DNA from 3 places in the Desulfosporosinus burensis genome. Region 1 is predicted to be linked to each of the others. Evidence: predicted binding sites of a transcription regulator. Region 1 holds the regulator's gene; each other region holds the start of a gene.
The links. The regulator CtsR, encoded in region 1, represses protease genes until heat stress. The targets are predictions, from matches to a motif close to AAGGTCAANNAAGGTCAAAT.
Positions count from the first base shown of each region.

Region 1 (3,281 bases):
CGAACCAGAGATTACGTTGTGCAGTTTGCATGAATAGGATATATTATAGGCAATCGATCAAGCTTCAAGGAAAGGGGTGATAGAATGTTTAAAAAGATTCTTGTCCCAACTGACGCCTCTGAAAATTCTCGCCGCGCCTTAAAAATGGCCCTAGAGTTAGCCAGTTCGTATCAAGCTGAGGTGTTACTTCTTCATGTTAGCTATACTCCTCAGGCTTATTGGGGGTATACCATTTCTTATGGAATCACGGTGACGCAAGAACAACTTGATCAAAACGGAGAACTTGCTTTAGATGCAACCCTTTCGGGGGTTGATCAGGGGCAGATTGTCATTAACAAACGAGTAGAAGCAGGTCATCCAGTAACCGTTATCCTAGATCAGATCAAGCAGGAAAGCATTGACTTAGTAGTTATGGGAAGTCATGGCTACGGCGCAATAACTGGCTCGGTCCTTGGCAGTGTAAGTCAACGGGTGTTGCAACGGGCAAGCTGTCCAGTACTAATTATTAAGTAAGAAGAATCGTTACAGATTGAATTTAGGGGTAATAAGTCGCGAGAGCGAATATGCTCGACGCGCAAGTAGGATTTATAGCAAATTTATAGCAATTATGCAGATATTTTAGGACAAACGTCCCTGTCTTCGTGGCAGGGATTTTTTCTTAGGTCGCGAATAGCACAGTAAGAAGTTGTTTATTAGCGACGTGGAGGCAGACCGTTTCATGAAAGAAGATAATGTTTGGTTGAGTCCTAAAGAACTTCAACAGATGCTGCGGGGTTCATTACAATGGAACGACGTAGCACCCCGTGTTACCTCATCCAAAACGGGGATACGTAAGTTAGGGGAAGCTATTCCTGAAAAAAGATCAGTCTCCAGACAAACCGATCAAATAGCGATCAATCAATCAATAGAGCAAGAAGTCTACTCAAAACCGCTGGAAGGAAAACCAGTTATTTGGTTACTGGGTAGTGTTGGTCTCTTAACATTATCCTCTTGGTTTTACTTTGTCTTATTTTCGAATTAGGTTTAAAATGGATCACTATTAGTTTGGAAAGGGTTAAGTCTGCTAGACTTAACCCTTTCCAAACTATTTTTTTTCTAAAAATCCTTTGCAAAATCTCGAAAAATGGGTATCATATAGATAGAAGGTCAGGAAAGGTCAATAAACAGTATGTGTGGGATATCTTAGAAATATATTGTTATAAGGAGTACATTACAATGGGAAACCTTGCGGATCGCATTGAGGAATATCTGAAACGAGTATTAGAAAAAACCTCAGAGGGGTATATCGTTTTGCAGCGTAGCGAGCTTGCGGGTGAGTTCGCCTGTGTTCCATCTCAAATCAACTATGTACTAGATACTCGTTTCACAGTCGAACGGGGATACTTGGTTGAAAGTCGCCGGGGGGGTGGAGGGTATCTTCGAATTATTCGTTTAGGGTTAGGCCTCGAAGGGGAGTACCAACAAGTAATGAGACAATTAATTGGAGAGCAGCTTTCACGTGAGCGTTCAAGCGCCTTGGTAGATCGTCTTTTAGATGAGGAACTTGTCACGACTCGGGAAGCGGCGATGATTAAGAGTATTGTATCTGGTAATGATTTAAGTGGAGAGTTCAGAGATTGGGATATGTTACGAGCGCGTCTAATGAAGAACATTTTGACAACGTTAAGTAGGGATGATTTGGTATAAAGGGGGGGTTGACATGCTTTGTCAACATTGTCAACAGCAAGAAGCGGTTATGCGTTTATCCATTACCGAAAATGAACAAACTCGTGAGGTATACCTTTGTGAATCATGTGCTAAGAAAAACCAAGAAGTAAGTTTTGTTTTCCATCCAGCGATTGTACCCGAGTTTTTGCAGGCCCTTTTTGGGTTTAATCCAACGTCAATTGAACAGCCTTCGGAGAGGACCTGTGCCAAATGTGGTCTTAGCTTTACCCAAATAACTCAAGCAGGGAAGCTGGGATGCAGTAAGTGTTATGAAACCTTTGAAGATCAGCTCGAACCGTTACTTCGTCGTGTGCATGGTGGCGGCCAGAACGTCGGGAAAATTCCGGCAAGACGTGGGGTTGCTATCAAAAATCGTATGGAACTCAGAACCCTGAAAGAGACGCTACAAACCTTAATCCAACAAGAAGCGTTTGAGGAGGCAGCCTTAGTAAGGGATCAGATTCGTCAGATTGAACAAGCGAAAGGAGGGGAAACCAATGATTCGTAAGGAGTTACTCTTACAGAGCAGTGCCTGGATGAGCGAGCCAAATTCTCCGGTTGTGATTAGTAGCCGGGTGAGATTAGCGCGCAACCTCGAAGAGTTTCCCTTCCCCCATGTTAATAGTTCAGAAGGTGCTACACAGGTTGAAAAAACCTTCACGGAGGTACTTTCCGCCGGGAATATTGAGCCATTGGTGTATATATCCTTAACAGAGTTAAGCAGCATAGAACATCAAGTGCTTATCGAAAAACATCTAATCAGTCCAAGTTTAGGAGGATCAACTGGAGCGCGCGGAGTGGCGTTGGCTCCTGACCATCGATATGCGGTTATGGTTAATGAAGAGGATCACCTTAGGATCCAAGTTCTTTTGCCGGGTAATCAATTACAAGAGACACACCGCTTAGCAACGGCTTTAGATGATCTTCTGGAAGAAAAACTGGATTTTGCCTACCGCGAAAGCCATGGCTATCTCACCGCTTGTCCAACGAATGTGGGCACGGGACTGAGGGCATCGGTCATGGTTCATCTGCCGGGCTTAGTGATAACGAAGCAGGTTCAACAAGTTCTTGGAGCAGTGACACGCTTAGGGCTCGCTGTGCGAGGACTTTACGGAGAAGGCTCTCAAGCTTTTGGACACATGTTCCAAGTGTCTAATCAGATAACGCTTGGAAAAAGTGAAGAGGATATCTTATCTCATTTGGACGCCGTGACTCGACAAATCGTAGAGCATGAACTCCAGGCACGAGAATTACTCCGCAAGCAAATGCCTATGTTCCTAGAGGATAAGGTATGGAGGGCTCGAGGAACCTTACAAAACGCTCGGCTACTTTCGTCTGAAGATGCAATGCATCTCTTGTCGCATGACCGACTTGGGACGGATATGGGCTTATTACCCAAAATCAAGGATTGCTTTGCTACGTTAATGATTGATACCCGGCCAGGATGTTTGCAATATATCCTAGACCGAGAACTTGACCCCAGCCAGCGGGACGAGGAACGGGCCCGTCTGATAAGAGCGCGGACTACTGTTAGTGAGGCATGATACGCGATGTACGAAGCACGAGGCACGATA
Region 1 covers NZ_BAAHYN010000004.1:371,588-374,868, reverse strand. The annotation lists gene ACYQ3Q_RS09245 (universal stress protein) at 85-513, shown strand; gene ACYQ3Q_RS09240 (hypothetical protein) at 719-1,021, shown strand; gene ACYQ3Q_RS09235 (CtsR family transcriptional regulator) at 1,216-1,686, shown strand; gene ACYQ3Q_RS09230 (UvrB/UvrC motif-containing protein) at 1,700-2,215, shown strand; gene ACYQ3Q_RS09225 (protein arginine kinase) at 2,205-3,251, shown strand.

Region 2 (3,281 bases), on a different contig from region 1:
CTGGATTGTTGTAGCCATGGTAAACAGGTTAAAGGCTGTCTCTATGGCGACCAAAGCACGCGCCGTCACACCATTCGGCAGGATATCGCCTAAGCCCGCTGTTGCAATCGATGTTGTACTTAAATATAAAAACGAGAAGAGTTGAGTCAAAAAATTATCTCCCACTTCCCCTTTAAAACTAGATGGAGAAAATCGGTAGAGGAGAAGGTAATTTGCGCCAAAAAGTAAGATGATCGAGACAATGGCCCCCCGATTGGAAGGAATAGATGATCATAGGGAGGGCGGGAGTCCTTCAAGATTTTACCAATTGCGAAAGAAGCAGCCACTGCAGCACCTGCACAATAACCCACAATAGCTAACTTAAGGAAAGTACCCCCAGAACATTCGCTAAAGTTATTCTTTCGTGAGACCCCTACTTCTTCAAGTGGGAGCGAGACCCCGTATTCTGCTTCAGTGGGAGTAGACTCCCCCTGACCCGCGAAGTGTTCATTTTGGGATAGAGCGGCTCGGCGAAACCATCCACAGGAAGCTTTCGTCACCGGAGACTCGATGTTCAACTTTCGTTGAACAAGTTCATTTTTTTCACCTGAAAAAAGGCTTAAGAATAACGCTCCGGCTGCCCCAAAAAGTGCCGGAGATAATAGTTCCTAATAGTCTAGTTTGAGTGTCTTATTAATAGGATGGATAAGGAGGAACATGCTTCTTAGATTGTTCCACGTTTAAATCGACCACCTTTCCGTGGATGATTAATACCAGTATATTCCACATTAAAGATTAGGTTAAAGAAGAATAGTCTGCAAAGAATTCTAATAGAAACATTAATAAGTACCCATGGTAACGCTCTAATCTCGAACATCCCCTCCTTCGAGCAATAGCCAGCGCATTGTAATTAAGGTGACGAAACAGGACGTGTTTAGTGTTGAATGCGTATTGGATGGCGTTGCATTCGACTGGCCGCCTTCGCTAATGCTGATAGAATGTTAATACGTGCGAAGACAGTGTCTTCGGGGGCCAGCCAAGATTTCTTTAATAAAGTTCAAGAAACCATTTGACCTTAACTGACCTTTGTACTAAAATAAAGTTAATCGGCAAGAATATAATAAGTAAATTGAAGTAATCTGAATAAAAGAGAATAGGGGGAATTGTGAATGGGTTATCTCGTCCCAATGGTAGTAGAACAAACGAATCGTGGGGAGCGCTCCTACGATATATACTCCCGTCTATTAAAAGACCGAATTATTTTCCTCGGTGGTGGGATCGATGATGATGTGTCCAATCTTGTCGTGGCACAAATGCTCTTCCTTGAAGCAGAAGATCCCGAAAAGGATATAAATCTTTATATCAACAGCCCTGGAGGTTCGATCACAGCTGGTATGGCTATCTATGACACTATGCAGTACATTCGCTCAGATGTCCGTACCATTTGCATCGGTATGGCGGCCAGTATGGGTGCTTTTCTGCTGGCGAGCGGTGCGAAAGGGAAACGGGTCGCGCTTCCCAACTCGGAAGTCTTGATACATCAGCCGTTAATCGGCGGACATGGTCTCTCTGGACAAGCGACTGAGATTGAAATTCACGCTAGGCAATTGCTGCGGACCAAAGCGAAGATGAATAGAATCCTCGCGGAAAGAACTGGGCAGCCTATTGAAAAGATTGAAAAAGATACTGAACGGGATTATTATATGACGGCAGAAGAAGCCAAAGAATATGGAGTCGTTGATCAAGTCTTAGAAAAAGCCAATCCTGCTGAAGAAAAAAATAAGGTATAAGTAGTAATTACTATATTTAAAACGCAAAAGTGATAATATTGCTCTTGCGTTTTATTTTATTTGAGGGTAGCGGCGAAGGTAGTAAGATACCTTCGCTTTTGAATAATTTTACATTTTACTTCAATAAATGGAAGGGATTTAAACCCCTATGTCGAAAACATTTACAGAGGCAATACGAATTAATTGGCTTACTGTTATATATAATTAAGAGGCAAATGAACTTAAAAATTGAATAAAACAAAGGAGAGTTAAAAGATGCGAAAAATTCGAAAAGCAGTAATTCCGGCAGCCGGGCTGGGAACCCGTTTTTTGCCAGCAACTAAGGCTCAACCGAAAGAGATGCTGCCTATTGTCGATAAACCAACCATTCAATACATAGTGGAAGAGGCTATTAAATCTGGAATTGAAGATATAGTTATTGTTACAGGGCGGAACAAGCGGGCTATAGAAGACCACTTCGACCGCTCAATGGAATTAGAAGCCTATTTAGAAAAGAACGCCAAAGATGAACTCTTGGATTTGGTACAGGATATCGCTCAGTTGGCGGAGATTTATTACGTCAGGCAAAAAGAGGCGTTGGGTTTGGGACATGCAATCTATAGCGCTCGGAAGTTCATTGGAAATGAACCGTTTGCAGTTCTCTTGGGAGATGATGTTATCCACTCCGAAGTGCCTGCACTACGTCAAATGATGAATCAATACGAACGTTACGGAGCAAGTATCGTTGGGGTTCAGGAGGTTCCGCTCGAGGATATCTCTAAATATGGGATTGTGGACGGCGAAAAATTTGCGGATCGGCTTTATCGTTCCAAGGATATGGTGGAGAAACCACGTTCGGAAGATGCTCCCAAGACACACTTAGCTATTATGGGGCGATATATCCTAAATCCTGAGATTTTTAATATTTTAAGTGTCCTTCCAGCAGGCAAAGGTGGGGAGATACAACTTACCGATGGAATTAAGGAGCTTGGTCGATATCAGGAAATTCTTGCTTATGAATTTGAAGGTCGGCGGTATGACGTCGGTGACAAATTGGGTTTTGTGGAAGCAACGATTGATTATGCACTGCGCCGAGAAGATCTTTCAGAGGAACTTATGAACTACCTTCGAACCCTGGTTCGCAAATTTGACCTTGTATAAAGGAAACAAGAATTCCCTCCATTGTTAAGACTGTTAACAATGAGAGGGAATTTTTCATCATAACAAATTGTTCGTTAGATTCGCCTAAAGCGCAAATTATTCTGGATAATGCTGCCTGATCCTCGCGAATTTAAACGATGAGGAGCTATCTATTAGTTTTCAGGAAAATAGAGAACGGAAAATGGGCTACGCACTACAGCAAAAACGACAACCTTTTCTCCCAATAATTGGTAATATACTAACGTACCATAATAATGAATGAAGGAGGGAAGAGACCAATGATACCAATCGACAAAAAGAGGATAGTGACCTTAGCGGGAACTTTAGTTCTAGCGGGTGCTGTTGTTGCTGCTGGGGTTTATGGTCCCAGTG
Region 2 covers NZ_BAAHYN010000005.1:54,696-57,976, reverse strand. The annotation lists gene ACYQ3Q_RS09735 (ion channel) at 1-231, opposite strand, end outside; gene ACYQ3Q_RS09730 (hypothetical protein) at 147-557, opposite strand; gene clpP (ATP-dependent Clp endopeptidase proteolytic subunit ClpP) at 1,149-1,769, shown strand; gene galU (UTP--glucose-1-phosphate uridylyltransferase GalU) at 2,025-2,909, shown strand; gene ACYQ3Q_RS09715 (hypothetical protein) at 3,188-3,281, shown strand, end outside.
Region 2: the regulator CtsR is predicted to act here: its motif matches at 1,047-1,066, upstream of clpP (ATP-dependent Clp endopeptidase proteolytic subunit ClpP).

Region 3 (3,281 bases), on a different contig from region 1:
CAGCTTTTAAGCGTTCTTCGAATTCCCCTCGGTATTTTGCACCTGCGATTAGGGTCCCCATATCCAGAGAAATAACTTGTTTATCCTTGATAGTTTCTGGAACGTCTCCCCGTACAATCCGTTGAGCTAGACCTTCTACAATCGCGGTTTTTCCAACCCCAGGTTCCCCGATTAATACGGGGTTATTTTTAGTACGACGGGATAGAGTTTGGATAACTCGACGTATCTCCTCATCACGGCCTATGACTGGGTCTAGACGACCGCGACGAGCAAGATTTACTAAGTTAAGCCCATATTGTTCTAGCGCTGCATAAGTGCCTTCAGGATTAGGACTGGTAACGCGCTGAGTACCTCTGATTTCTCGCAAAGCTTGCAGTAATTTCTCTCGAGTCAGTCCTGCTTGCTTAAGGATTTTTTCGACAGGTCCTCCAGCCTTTGTCAAGATGGCCAAAAGTAAATGTTCTGTGCTGACATATTCATCTCCAAAGGTCGCCATCTCATCATGAGCAGCCACCAAGACTGTGCGCAAGCGTGGGGAAATACTAATTTGCACGTTTCCACCGCTGATGCGCGGAAATCGATTAATCTCTTGACGGATTGTTGAGATCAGTACACCCGTCGCGATGTCTAGTTTTGTCAAAACTTGAGAAGTAACACCCTCTACCTGCTCTAAAAGGGTGAGCATTAAATGTTCTGGCTCTATTAGGCTATTGGCATTGCGTTCCGCCATAGATTGGGCTTCTGCGATTGCTTCCTGGGATTTCTGGGTAAGTCGATTGGTATCAAAAGACATAATTGCTCACTCCTTATTAGGTTTGTAGTTTAGGTTAAAACTCATCCTCTATTATTTGCTAACTCTTGAAGGGTCGCTAGTTCCTGCTCACTCAAGTCATCTGGTAGAATAATGGAAAGTTCGATAAAGAGATCTCCTCGTTGATCAGGACGCTCAATATTTGGCATTCCTTTTCCCTTCAAGCGGAATTTTTTGCCGCTCTGAGAGCGTGGAGGGATCTTGAGAAGAACTTCTCCATCAAACGTTCGGACACTAACTTCACCGCCAAAGATCGCCTGATAGAAATCAAGAGGCTGCTTGGCCCTTAAATCATCTCCTTCACGGACAAAGTGAGTATGAGGACTTACAGTAATATTTAAATAGAGATTCCCACCTGGTCCACCCGCAATCCCAGGGCCGCCTTGACCAGTGAGTCGCACCTTTGAACCAGTGCGAACCCCTTTCGGAATTTTGGCTTCGATTTGTTTTTCCCCAGTACGGATGAGACGTGTCGTTCCATTAAACGTCTCTTCGAGGCTCACTTGGACTTCAACTTCTGTGTCCTGACCGGCACGAGCACGCCCTACTGTAGAGCCGCCGCTAAAGCCACGGCCTTGCCCACCGCCCCCTCCAAACAGGGTAGAGAAGAAATCAGAGTATCCTTCCCCTCCAAAACCACCAAAGCCACCCGTTCTTCCAGCGCCACCGAACATTTCTGCAAAATCTTCTGGGGACATGGTGTGGCCTTGACTCCCGCTACCCCCTCTGCCGGGATTCGTCTGCCAACGATCCCAGTTGTAATCTCCTCGTCCTCCACGTTTCTGCCAGTGTTGATAATCCTGCCGGAGTTCATCATATTTGCGTCGTTTCTCTGGATCGCTAATCGCTTGATAAGCTTCTGTAGCCTCTTTAAACTTTTCTTCAGCCACTTTATCTCCTGGATTAACATCTGGGTGGTATTTTTTAGCTAATTTCTGATAGGCTTTCTTAATTGTTTTTTCATCGGCATCAGGAGATACTCCAAGACCTACATAATAATCCTTAAAATCCATAGTTTCACCTCATTTACTCTGCATACGCAGGCTCACTTTCAGGTTATTGTTATACTCTTTTGCAATTTGAATTTTCTATTTCATCAATGGTATTTTTTCCTTGATAGCTAAATTATAATCGATAATCATTCTAAGGTCAATAATGGTCAGAGATCTTTTTGACCATTATTGACCTTAGAAATAGAACTGATATTTAGATAGGTACAAACAACAGTCTAAATGGGATAGTCACGCATCCCAAAGCTATGCATAACTACCCCATTAACTGTTCTAATTATGAGATTTAATGCTCTCGATTACCCCCATAAGCAAAGGGTTTTGGGATGAAGGGTAAACGTGATGGGTGCATATCCGGGTTGCTCTCCATCAATATCTAACAGTGATTTTTCAGTCGATGTTATGACAACAGATTGTCCACGATACACGTCTACACCAGGAATTTTCAGATGTGCTCCACGATATATCTTAGGCAAGTGCCGAAGGAGGGTTAGAGTTGAAAAATCCCCAAAACAGACCACATCGAACAGCCCATCATCTAATTCTGCCTGGGGTGCGATCATCATCCCCCCACCAATAAACCGACCATTTGCTACCATAATGCTGTTTTGTCGTCCTTCGGAAATTAATTTACCGTCGATTTCACAACGCATAACTTTATTCCGGTAACGAAGGATACTTATCACTGATCCAATTAGAAATGAAAGTTTCCCACCCAGCAATTTACTTTGTTGGTTTACACGAGCAACTGTCTCCCCACCTAATCCGACATCCGCAACGTTAATAAAATAGCGGCTCTCTTGCTGTCCATGATCCTTTTGGAAAAACACTTCTCCAACATCGACCTTGCGCTTGCGTCTCTGACTTAAGATTGCCAAAAAACCCTCAATTCCCTTCGGAATCATAAGTGTGCGTATTAAGTCCCCTCCGGTGCCATGAGAAAAAAGAGCTAATTCTGCATCAGGATTAATCATTTGACCGTCCGTAAAAAAACCATTAACCACTTCATTCATGGTACCGTCTCCCCCGACAGCTATAATATGAGTATATCCCTCTAGCAAGATTCTTTGCGTCATTTTAGTTGCATCTTTTGGCCCCGTGGTGTACTCATATTGTATTAAATATCCCTCTTCTTCTAGTCGTTTTAAATACACTGGCCACTGTTTCAAAGTACTCCCATTGGCTGATTTTGGATTAACCACGGCGTACCAGCGCTCTTTTTCTAACATATAAACTCTCCCTTATCGACAGACCCACTTAATAATTTTTTAAATAATCTCGAAAGAATTCGACAGTAAATGTGAAATTCCCTTTAGATAGATGCTAGGTCACGAAACTATTTGAGAGTTAAGAAAAACCTCAGTCTTACGACTAAGGTTCAAGTACAGGAGAAATTATGATTCCGACAAGCCCCGGGCCCGTATGAACGCCCATAACTGGACTAATCTGATTAAATAACA
Region 3 covers NZ_BAAHYN010000001.1:426,909-430,189, forward strand. The annotation lists gene clpB (ATP-dependent chaperone ClpB) at 1-793, opposite strand, end outside; gene ACYQ3Q_RS02330 (DnaJ C-terminal domain-containing protein) at 835-1,824, opposite strand; gene ACYQ3Q_RS02335 (diacylglycerol/lipid kinase family protein) at 2,121-3,050, opposite strand; gene ACYQ3Q_RS02340 (DegV family protein) at 3,193-3,281, opposite strand, start outside.
Region 3: the regulator CtsR is predicted to act here: its motif matches at 1,981-2,000, upstream of ACYQ3Q_RS02330 (DnaJ C-terminal domain-containing protein).